DNA from 3 places in the Gilvimarinus sp. F26214L genome. Region 3 is predicted to be linked to each of the others. Evidence: predicted binding sites of a transcription regulator. Region 3 holds the regulator's gene; each other region holds the start of a gene.
What was found. Region 3 encodes sigma-54, which starts transcription at its own class of promoters, with help from an activator protein. Its sites were predicted from a motif close to TGGCACANNNNTTGCNNT; they were not measured.
Positions count from the first base shown of each region.

Region 1: ACURWW_RS16070 (WecB/TagA/CpsF family glycosyltransferase) is a predicted target of sigma-54. The motif match lies at 1,998-2,015, and genes of this name have one in related genera.
Region 2: glnA (glutamate--ammonia ligase) is a predicted target of sigma-54. The motif match lies at 759-776, and genes of this name have one in related genera.

Region 1 covers NZ_JBTIYG010000019.1:1,504-4,713, forward strand. The annotation lists gene ACURWW_RS16060 (SLC13 family permease) at 1-449, opposite strand, end outside; gene cysC (adenylyl-sulfate kinase) at 459-1,067, opposite strand; gene ACURWW_RS16070 (WecB/TagA/CpsF family glycosyltransferase) at 1,196-1,933, opposite strand; gene ACURWW_RS16075 (VpsF family polysaccharide biosynthesis protein) at 2,474-3,210, opposite strand, start outside.
Region 2 covers NZ_JBTIYG010000002.1:254,508-257,717, reverse strand. The annotation lists gene thiI (tRNA uracil 4-sulfurtransferase ThiI) at 1-515, opposite strand, end outside; gene glnA (glutamate--ammonia ligase) at 907-2,313, shown strand; gene ACURWW_RS03415 (DUF4124 domain-containing protein) at 2,471-2,989, shown strand; gene glnL (nitrogen regulation protein NR(II)) at 3,186-3,210, shown strand, end outside.
Region 3 covers NZ_JBTIYG010000009.1:116,572-119,781, reverse strand. The annotation lists gene rapZ (RNase adapter RapZ) at 1-158, opposite strand, end outside; gene ACURWW_RS11865 (PTS sugar transporter subunit IIA) at 344-808, opposite strand; gene hpf (ribosome hibernation-promoting factor, HPF/YfiA family) at 853-1,143, opposite strand; gene ACURWW_RS11855 (RNA polymerase factor sigma-54) at 1,351-2,841, opposite strand; gene lptB (LPS export ABC transporter ATP-binding protein) at 3,163-3,210, opposite strand, start outside.

The DNA.
Region 1 (3,210 bases), on a different contig from region 3:
GTGCAGGTGCCCCCGAGAATGGCGGCATAACTGAGAGGAAGGAGGAGTTTGGAAGCAGAGGTACCCAGGCGCTGGGCCCAGTCCTGGACGGCGGGAATGAACATGGCCACCACGGCCGTGTTGTTCATGAAGGCGCTGAGAATGCCCGTGGGGGCCAGCAGGCGGAACTGGGCGTGGCGTTCGGAGGTGGGGTGGCCCAGCAGCATGCGGGCGATCCATTGAACCGCGCCGGTTTCCTTCAACCCGGCGGCGACAATGTAGAGGGTGGCGATGGTAATGACGCCGGGGTTGGCAAAACCGACCAGAGCGGCCACTGGCGTCAGTACCCCCGCAACCAGCAGCACCACCAATGCGGCCATGAGGACCAGGTCCGCGGACACCCGCGTGAGTACCAGGGTGGTGAGAACGAAGCCGAGAACCGACAGTGTCAGAATCGCGTCACCGCCCATCAAAGTCCCCTAGGGCTCCCGGGCGGTAATCAGCTCTCGTTGGATCAGATAGGTCAACAACCGATCGACGCAGCCGTCGACGGACAGCTCCGCGGTGTTCAGGCGTATTTCCGGGCGTTTCGGTTGCTCGTAAGGGGAATCAATACCGGTAAAGTTACGGATCTCCCCTGCCCTGGCGCGGCCATACAAGCCTTTTGAGTCCCGCTCCTCGCAGGTGGCCAGCGGCGTCTCCATGAACACCTCAATGAACTCCCCCGCGGGAAACAGCTTGCGCACCATCCTGCGGTCACCGCTGAATGGAGAGATGAAGGCACTCAAGACAATCAAACCCGCATCTGCAAAGAGTTTGCAAACTTCACCAATGCGCCGAATATTCTCGACCCGATCATCGTCGGAGAATCCGAGATCGCGATTCAGCCCATGGCGGACATTGTCGCCATCAAGAAGAAATGTGTGATAGCCACGCCGGTGCAAAGCCACGTCGAGAGCGTTGGCAATCGTAGATTTGCCGGAACCACTCAATCCCGTAAACCAGAGGAGACACGGCTTCTGGTCTTTGACCCGAGCACGATCGGCACGGGTGATTTTGCATTCTTGCCAGATAACATTGGATGGCACAAGGACGCCCTCGATGGTTACTGGTTAAAGTCCAGCTTGGCTTTAAGCAATATCCGTGCAATCAAGGCGTGTCGCCGGGCCCAACGCGCCCTTACGCCAATTGGGCGATCATCGGGAATGCAGGCCTGCTAACGAATGATTCCCAATTTTGCCTTGAGCAGCAGCCACGCGAACTGAATGTTTGTCACCAGGTAACGTTTCCACATTCGTCTGGGTTCCTGGAGCACGCGGTAAAACCACTCCAGGCCCCATTTCTGCATCCACAACGGTGCGCGCTTTACCTTGCCAGCCACCACATCAAACGTGCCACCCACGCCCATAACAAATGTAACGCCCAACTGATCGCGCCATTTGCTGATAAAATTCTCCTTCCTGGGAGAAGTAATGGCCACAAACAAAAGCTGCGCGCCGGACGCTCGAACCTTCTCCACCATCGCCTCTTCGTCATCCCAGAAGTAGCCGTGGTGGTAACCAGCGATCCGCAACCCAGGGTACATCGCTTGAACCCTCTCAGCAGTGGCAGATACCACTTCGGCCCTTGCTCCCAGCAAAAACACGGAATATCCCTTTTGCGCGCTCATGGCCAGCAAGGCATGAAACAGGTCCACGCCCGCAACCCTCTCCGGCACCTGATGCCCCAACAAACGAGCCCCCAGGACCACGCCCATCCCGTCGATGTTAATGATGTCGCACCCGCGCACGGACGCGTCCAGCTCTGGATCCTTGCGCATGTTGACCAGCTTGGCGACGTTGATAACTACATGCTGAGTGAAGCGTCCTTCTAGTAATGCGACTTCAATTCTGTTAATGGTTTCACTCATGCTCGCCACATCCATGGAGCAACCGAGCAGTTCAATTCGTTGCATGGCTTATTTCGATCCGGTTCCGATTCATTTGAAACACGAGTATGTCGAACTGGAGGCTAATGTAAAAGCAAACCGTATGACACATCGATGACACACCAACAGCGCGTTAAGTCACCCTGATTTGAAGGTTGCCCTCGGTTTAAACAAACACACGAAAGGCATGAAACACCCGTCGAATGCATGACCGACGCGTTAGCGACGCATGGCTGACAACTCTCCAGCTTCTTCGCCAAGTAAGGTCCTTTGGACTGGCTCCAGCAGCACCTGTACTTCCGGCCACTACACTTATGGCCAGAAGCTCCCGGGCTCATTGTATGAGCACTTCGTTCAGTAGATCTTGGCTGGTGTCTTCAGCTCGAAAATAATACCATCATTCACGCGATGTATCGTCTCTGCTGACTACTGATTTGCCATGGATCAATCAACAGAATTCACCGCTTCTTTTTCCAACTCATGCACATGAAGTCATCGTAGCTCCCGCGCTATTGGCAAGAGCGAGCAAAGCGATGGCAGACAACCGTTCTTTCGGAATAAAGCGCCTCACAACATCACTGGTTGGCCCCCAGCTTCATCAGCCCGCTCACGCATCCTACGCCTACTATGTTTTGTATGACAGGGCCTTCTTGCCACTTTATTAATCAAGACAATAATCAACATAATAACTGCTAAAGCAGGCGTCTTCACGATCAGTGAGTTATTCGAACTGGCCGCCAAAAAAAACGAGACAAAAACCATCTTAACTTGTAACGAACTATCGGAAAGCAGCCCCTTAAACACCCTCGCAAAGCCGTAACACATTAAGAAAAAGACTGGAACTCCATATATTCCTATCATTTGTATCCAGAAATTCTCAATAATCTTGGCATCAGAGTATCTCTCTGTAAGGTAGCGAAACCCAGCTGGTCCGGAACCAAAGAAATATGAAGATAAGTCAAGACGGGCGAAAAAGAGCAACGACTCTATTCGAGTGTAAGCCGAGTCATCAAACTGAAGCCTTGAGGAAATCCCACCACCGTAACTCGTATAGAAGGTCACGAAGTAGACCAACACTAAAAACGCCATCGAAAGCAATGACGCAAAGAATAGATAGCCAAAGAATGACCTCGATGATCGACGTTTATGAAACCCGAGGGTCCAAATAATGATAGCCGAGAAAAAGCAATAAACAGCCAACGAAGCTCGCGCGGCAAACGCTAGCAAAGCCAGAAACACAATACCTGAAATCAAGTAACGGTACCCCGATCTCACAGGAAGAAGTAAGGCTGACAGTCCGACCG
Region 2 (3,210 bases), on a different contig from region 3:
CCCAGCCCGGGGCGATGGTTCAGCAGCACGTAGCAGTGCTCGTCCACCACCTCCACCCGGACGGTCACTTGCGGGTCCTTGAGCTGGACCCGGGCGCTGTCCACGCCCCGGTTCAGAGCGGCACCCACGTGCCGCTCCACATCCATGGAGTTGAAGTCGTGCTTGCCGGAGCGTTTGGCGCGAACGCAGAAAGACTTGCCGTCCAGCTCCGCGCCGCGGATGGCGAGCACCTTCGCGCCCAGGTCTTCCAGATCCGTAAATTCCACCAGTCGAGCTTCAGCGAAATAGGCGATGCCCGGGGTATTGGCGAGAACTTCGCTGACGCGGGCGACCGTCGCGGGGCGGTCGTCGGGAACTCCGATATCCATCCGGTCCCAGGTTCGGCGTACCTTCAGCTCCCGGTCCACCTCGCCGAGCAGGCGCGACAGGTTGCGCTGCAGCTGCTTGATGAGCCGTTTGCGCACCGGAGGACTTTTAATGGTAATTTCAGGGAAGTACTTAACAACGAAATGCATGAAGCGTTGGAACCTGTGTGGAGCAATGTGGGGCCCGAATTATAGAGATATCCCCGCCCGGGCGCAGCCCGGACCGTCTCGGGCGCCAAAAGCGCAGCAGATAGGCTCCGTATCCGGATGGACGCACCATAATGACGCCGTGGCGCCGCAAATGCTTCATTTTGGTGCACGATGTAGGTCGCGGCCCCTGCTGTATAAGTGGAAATCCCTTGCTGCGCGCGAGCTCTGGCTGATACGCGGCTTTGGCAAACATTTTGCAAATGGTGATTTAGGCGTCTCGCACAGGTGATCACGCTTCTCGCTCGAATGGAAGACGGAGCGCCCGGGCGGCATCCGTCAGTGACACACCAAATCAAGTCAAATCTGTGGCCGCGGCCATCCTGGAGGATCCATGTCAGAGAAAACTCTGCAACTAATCAACGACAACGACGTACAGTGGGTGGATCTGCGGTTCACCGACACGAAGGGGAAGGAGCAGCATGTATCCATGCCTGCCACTGTGGTGGATGACAGCTTCTTCGAAGACGGCAAAATGTTCGACGGCTCCTCTATCGCCGGCTGGAAGGGCATTCAGGAGTCCGACATGATCCTGATGCCGGATGACAGCAGCGCGGTACTCGATCCATTCACCGACGAGCCCACTGTTATCGTCCGCTGCAACATCGTCGACCCCGCCACCATGCAGGGTTATGAACGCGACCCGCGTTCAATCGCCCAGCGCGCCGAGAACTACCTCGCCGCATCCGGCCTCGGCGACAAGGCTCTTTTCGGCCCGGAGAACGAATTCTTCGTGTTCGACGACATCAAGTGGGGCGCAACCATGGCCGGGGCCTTCTACAAGATCATGTCTGAAGAGGCGGCCTGGGCCTCCGAGCACAACTATGAGGAAGGCAACATGGGTCACCGCCCGGGAGTCAAGGGCGGCTACTTCCCGGTGCCGCCCGTGGACTCGCTCCATGACCTGCGCGCGGCCATGTGTAACGCCCTGGAGCAAATGGGCCTGGTGGTGGAAGTGCATCACCACGAAGTGGGCACCGCCGGCCAGTGTGAAATCGGCGTTGGCGCCAACACCCTGGTGAAGAAGGCGGACGAGGTGCAGATCCTTAAATACTGTATTCACAACGTCGCTCACGCCTACGGCAAGACCGCGACCTTCATGCCCAAGCCGCTGGTGGGCGATAATGGCAGCGGTATGCACGTGCACATGTCCTTCAGTAAGGACGGCGTCAACCAGTTTGCAGGCGACGCCTACCACGGCATGTCCGAGCTGGCCCTGTACTACATCGGTGGCATCATCAAGCACGCCAAGGCCCTGAACGCCTTCAGCAATGCGTCCACCAACTCCTACAAGCGACTGGTTCCCGGCTTCGAAGCGCCGGTAATGCTGGCGTACTCCGCCCGCAACCGCTCTGCCTCGATTCGCATCCCCTATGTATCCAGCCCCAAGGGCAAGCGCATCGAAGTGCGCTTCGGCGACAACACCGCCAACCCCTACCTGTGCTTTGCCGCCTATTTGATGGCGGGTCTGGACGGCATCAAGAACAAGATTCACCCCGGCGATCCGGCGGACAAGGATCTTTACGACCTGCCGCCGGAAGAGGCGCGGGAAATTCCCACCGTGTGCACCAGCCTGGACGAGGCTTTGCGCTCCCTGGACGCGGACCGGGAGTTCCTGAAGGAAGGCGGAGTCTTCACGGACGACGTGATCGATGCCTACATCAAGCTCAAGCAGAGCGAAGTGGAACGACTGCAAATGACCACTCACCCCGTGGAGTTCGACCTTTACTACAGCGTTTAAACCGCTCGAGTGACTCCATGAAGCCCGGCTGCCGGCAGCCGGGCTTTTTTGTGCTTCTGATTTGTACGGGTCCACAGCAGCGGCGCTCTGTGCTCGCTCACGGAAGGCGCAACCGCTAAACTAGGGAACGGCATCCATGCTGAGTAAGAGGTGATCAGTGAGACACTATCGGTTCGGAACCTTATCCAGACTCTCTGGCGTACTGCTGCTCCTGCTCGCCATCTCCGCGTGGAGCGCAGAGGTGTACCGGGTGGTGGATGAACAGGGCCGGGTCACGTTTACGGACTCACCGCCAAGAGGGAAGCAGGCCGACAAGGTAGAGGTGAAGGAATCGAACCGGCTTCCGGCCGCACCGACCGTGGACCGCCCACCCCGCGAGGAAGAGCCTGCGCCCACCGATTACCAACTGCGCATAACCTACCCCCCCAATGATTTCCACGTGAATCCCGGTGTCCGGAGCGTTGAGGTCCAGGTCGCGGTGGAACCCGCGCTCAAACCCAACCACAACCTGCAGATCACGGACAATGGCGCGCCCCTTCCTGGCACCCGCCTCGAGAACATCGTGGTGCGCGGTACCCACCTGGTTCAGGCCCGCGTCGTGAGCCGGGAGGGCGAAATCCTGGCTGAGTCGGAGCCGGTGCAGATCCACGTGCACCGTCCAAGCGTCGCTCGCTGACCTGAGCGCACCGCTTCAACGCCCCAACGTCTCGCACACGCACCAAGAGGGCGCCTAAATGCACCACTTTGGTGCACCCCTCCGGTTGGTCTGCTAGACTTTCTTTCCCACCTCCCCGCCATTACTGGGCTCCCGGCCCTGCTGAGTTTTGGTTTGCTTCTTGCAAATGTGGAAATACACGCAGTAGGACGAGCCCATGCGCCCGGAAATCGATTTCAGAT
Region 3 (3,210 bases):
TGCTTGCTGCCCGCCGGCAGGCTCTCGATGTGGGTCACCAGTTGTGGCAGAAGGCTCGCAGGGAGGTTGTCCACACACGTAAAACCGGCGTCCTCCAGCACGTGAAGGGCCGTACTCTTGCCGGAACCCGAATGACCACTGATGACGACGAGTCGCATTGCTCCGCTTCCTGTGAATCCTGAATCAAGACAGCTCTCGGACATCAATCAGTCCGACGGTCAAGTTTAGGGGACCGCGCGGATTTAGGGAACCTCCGGATATCCCAGCACTGTTTCGGCGATCCCGGCAGGGGCGACTTGGGTTGGGCCGCCACTGGCGGTCCGTACACGGGCCGTTGAATCTCTCACTTGACGGTGGAAAAAACCGCAACGGTGCGGTCGTAGAGGGCCTGGTCGCTTTCGGCGGCCCGGAGCTGCTGCAGGTTTTCAGACTGTCCGAAAGCCTGGGCGAGTGCTGCCAGAATCTGCAGATGCTGCTCTTGTGCCTCGTTGGGTACGAGGAGAACGAAAACGATATCCACCGGCGCGTCGTCCACCGCTTCGAAGTCAACGGCTTCCTCCAGGGTGATGATACCGCCCACGGCGTTGGCACAGTTCTCGACCCGGCAATGGGGAATGGCGATGCCGTTACCGATCCCGGTGGAGCCCAGGCGCTCGCGGGCAATGAGCTGCCGGAAAAGTTCATCGGCGTCCAGCGCCGGGTAATCGGCGGCAATCAATCGCGCCGCGAGCTCCAGAACGCGCTTTTTGCTGCCCCCCTGGATGCGATTGCGGCAACGGGAAGGGCTAATGAGTGTGCTGAGTTCCATAGTCGACATCGCTCAGGGCGGGCAGTGGGTGTTGACCAGCCCGGCTAACGGAAGTTGTTCAGTTTTTCCTTGTGTTTGATCAGCTGGCGGTCCAGTTTGTCGGAAAGCAGATCGATGGCTGCGTACAGGTCATCGGCGCTGGCGTCCGCGAAAAAGTCCTTGCCGCTGGCGTGGACGGTAGCTTCCGCTTTTTGCTCCAGCTTGTCCACCGAAAGGATGACGTTAACGCTGGTTATGCGGTCATTGTGGCGTTCCAGCTTCTGCAGCTTGCTTTCGGTGTAATCCTTGATTGCGGGAGTCAGGTCAAGCTGGTGACCGCTGGTGTTGATCTGCATAGTGTCGCTCCTGCTGAACGTTGGTCAGATCCTGCCGTGAAGGGGCGGGCCTCGACCCTAGATTAGCAAATACTGCGTACTTGTCTGCACCGTTTCGTCAGTTTACTTGCTCTACCTCAACAGATGTTAGCAGACTCCCTCGCCCCTCCCAAGAGGAGAGGCGTTGGGGGCAGGTCGGGGGTGGGAAGCGGAACGAAAACGCCCGATTCACACGAGCCGTTTGCGCTCGTTCGAGGGGGGGATGGACAAGGATTCCCGGTATTTGGCGATGGTGCGCCGGGCGACCTGAATCCCTTGCTCCGCCAACAGTTCCGCAATCTTGCTGTCGCTCAGGGGCTTGCGGGGGTTTTCCGCAACAATGAGCTTTTTGATGATGGCCCGGATAGCCGTGGAGGAACATTCACCGCCTGTGTCCGTGCTCACGTGGCTGGAGAAAAAGTACTTGAGTTCGAAGATGCCCTGGGGAGTATGCATATACTTCTGGGTGGTCACTCGGGAGATGGTGGACTCGTGCATGCCCACTGCTTCCGCCACGTCGTGCAATACCAGCGGCTTCATGGCTTCGGCGCCGTAGTCGAGAAATCCCCGCTGCTTTTCCACGATACAGCTCGCAACCCGGAGCAGAGTCTCATTGCGACTTTGTAAACTTTTCAGGAACCAGCGTGCCTCCTGAAGGTTATCGCGCAAAAAGGTATTGTCGCTACTGCTGTCCGCACGCTTGATCAGGCTCGCGTATTCGGGATTGATGCGAATCTTGGGGGCAATCTCGGGATTGAGACGGACGGCCCAGCGGTCTTCTTCCTTGCTCACAAATACGTCGGGTACGACGTATTCCGTGTCGCCGGAGTTGATCAGGTCACCGGGCCGCGGGTTGAGCTGCTGAATCAGCAAAATGGTATCGCGCAGTTCCGGTTCCTTGAGTTTGGTCTTGCGCATCAATTGCTTGTAATCGCGGGAACCAAGCAGGGTCAGGTGATCCCTGACCACGGTCATCGCTTCCTTCAGATAGGGGGTGTCCGAGGGCAGTTGGCGCAGTTGAATCAGCAGGCACTCCTGCAAATCGTGCGCTGCAACGCCGGGAGGATCAAACTGCTGAACCCGGTGCAATACCGCTTCCACTTCGTCGAGTTCCAGATCTTCAATGGATTCGATGAGGCCGCTGTAGATATCGTTGATATTGCTGGTGAGTATGCCGTTGGGGCCCACTGCATCGACAATGGCCATGGCGATGACCCGATCCTGATCGGACATGGGCGTCAGGTTCAGTTGCCACATCAAGTGGTCAAACAGTGATTCGGTGCTGCTGCGGCGGGACTCGAAATCGAAATCGTCGTTTTCGCCGGACCCGGAGGAGTTGGGCGTGGAGGTGGGCTGGTAGATTTCATCCCAGCTGGTATCCACGGGCAGGTCGTTGGGGATGTCCGATTCCCAATCACTGCTATTGAGGTCTTTTTCCGAGAGATCAGGGCTGGCTTCGTCGCGGGCCTGATACTCCTCGGAGGTCTCCGTGTTCTTCTGGGAGTCGCCGCCCTCGTTGCCTTCTTCTTCCGTGACTTCCAGCATGGGGTTGGAGTCCAGCGCGTCCTGGATTTCCTGCTGGAGATCGAGGGTGGAAAGTTGCAGCAGGCGAATTGCCTGCTGCAACTGTGGTGTCATGGTGAGCTGCTGGCCGAGTTTGAGTTGCAGAGACTGTTTCATGTCTGTTCGCAACCCCGTTTTGTCTGATCGCCGCTGAATACTTCAAAAGACAACAACATCATTCTTGCAACTACCTCTGCAAATTCTCTCATGTGTCCAGCCTCCGCCAGCTCGAAGAGCAGCGCGTAGACATCCCCCTCGCCGGGAGCCAGTCGATATGAGACCGGCCCGCCGCAAGTAGATCGGACAGTTTGTATGGATACGCCCTGAGGCGTGAGTGAGTTGCCGGTCTAGCTGTCTGGACAGGCTACAACGGGAGGACGCCTTTGACAAGCAATATGTATGCCTGTACGCGCCAACTTTTCAGGAGAGGGTAGGGGCTCAGAGTCGGAAGTTCTGGCCAAGGTAGACTTCGCGAACCTTGGGGTT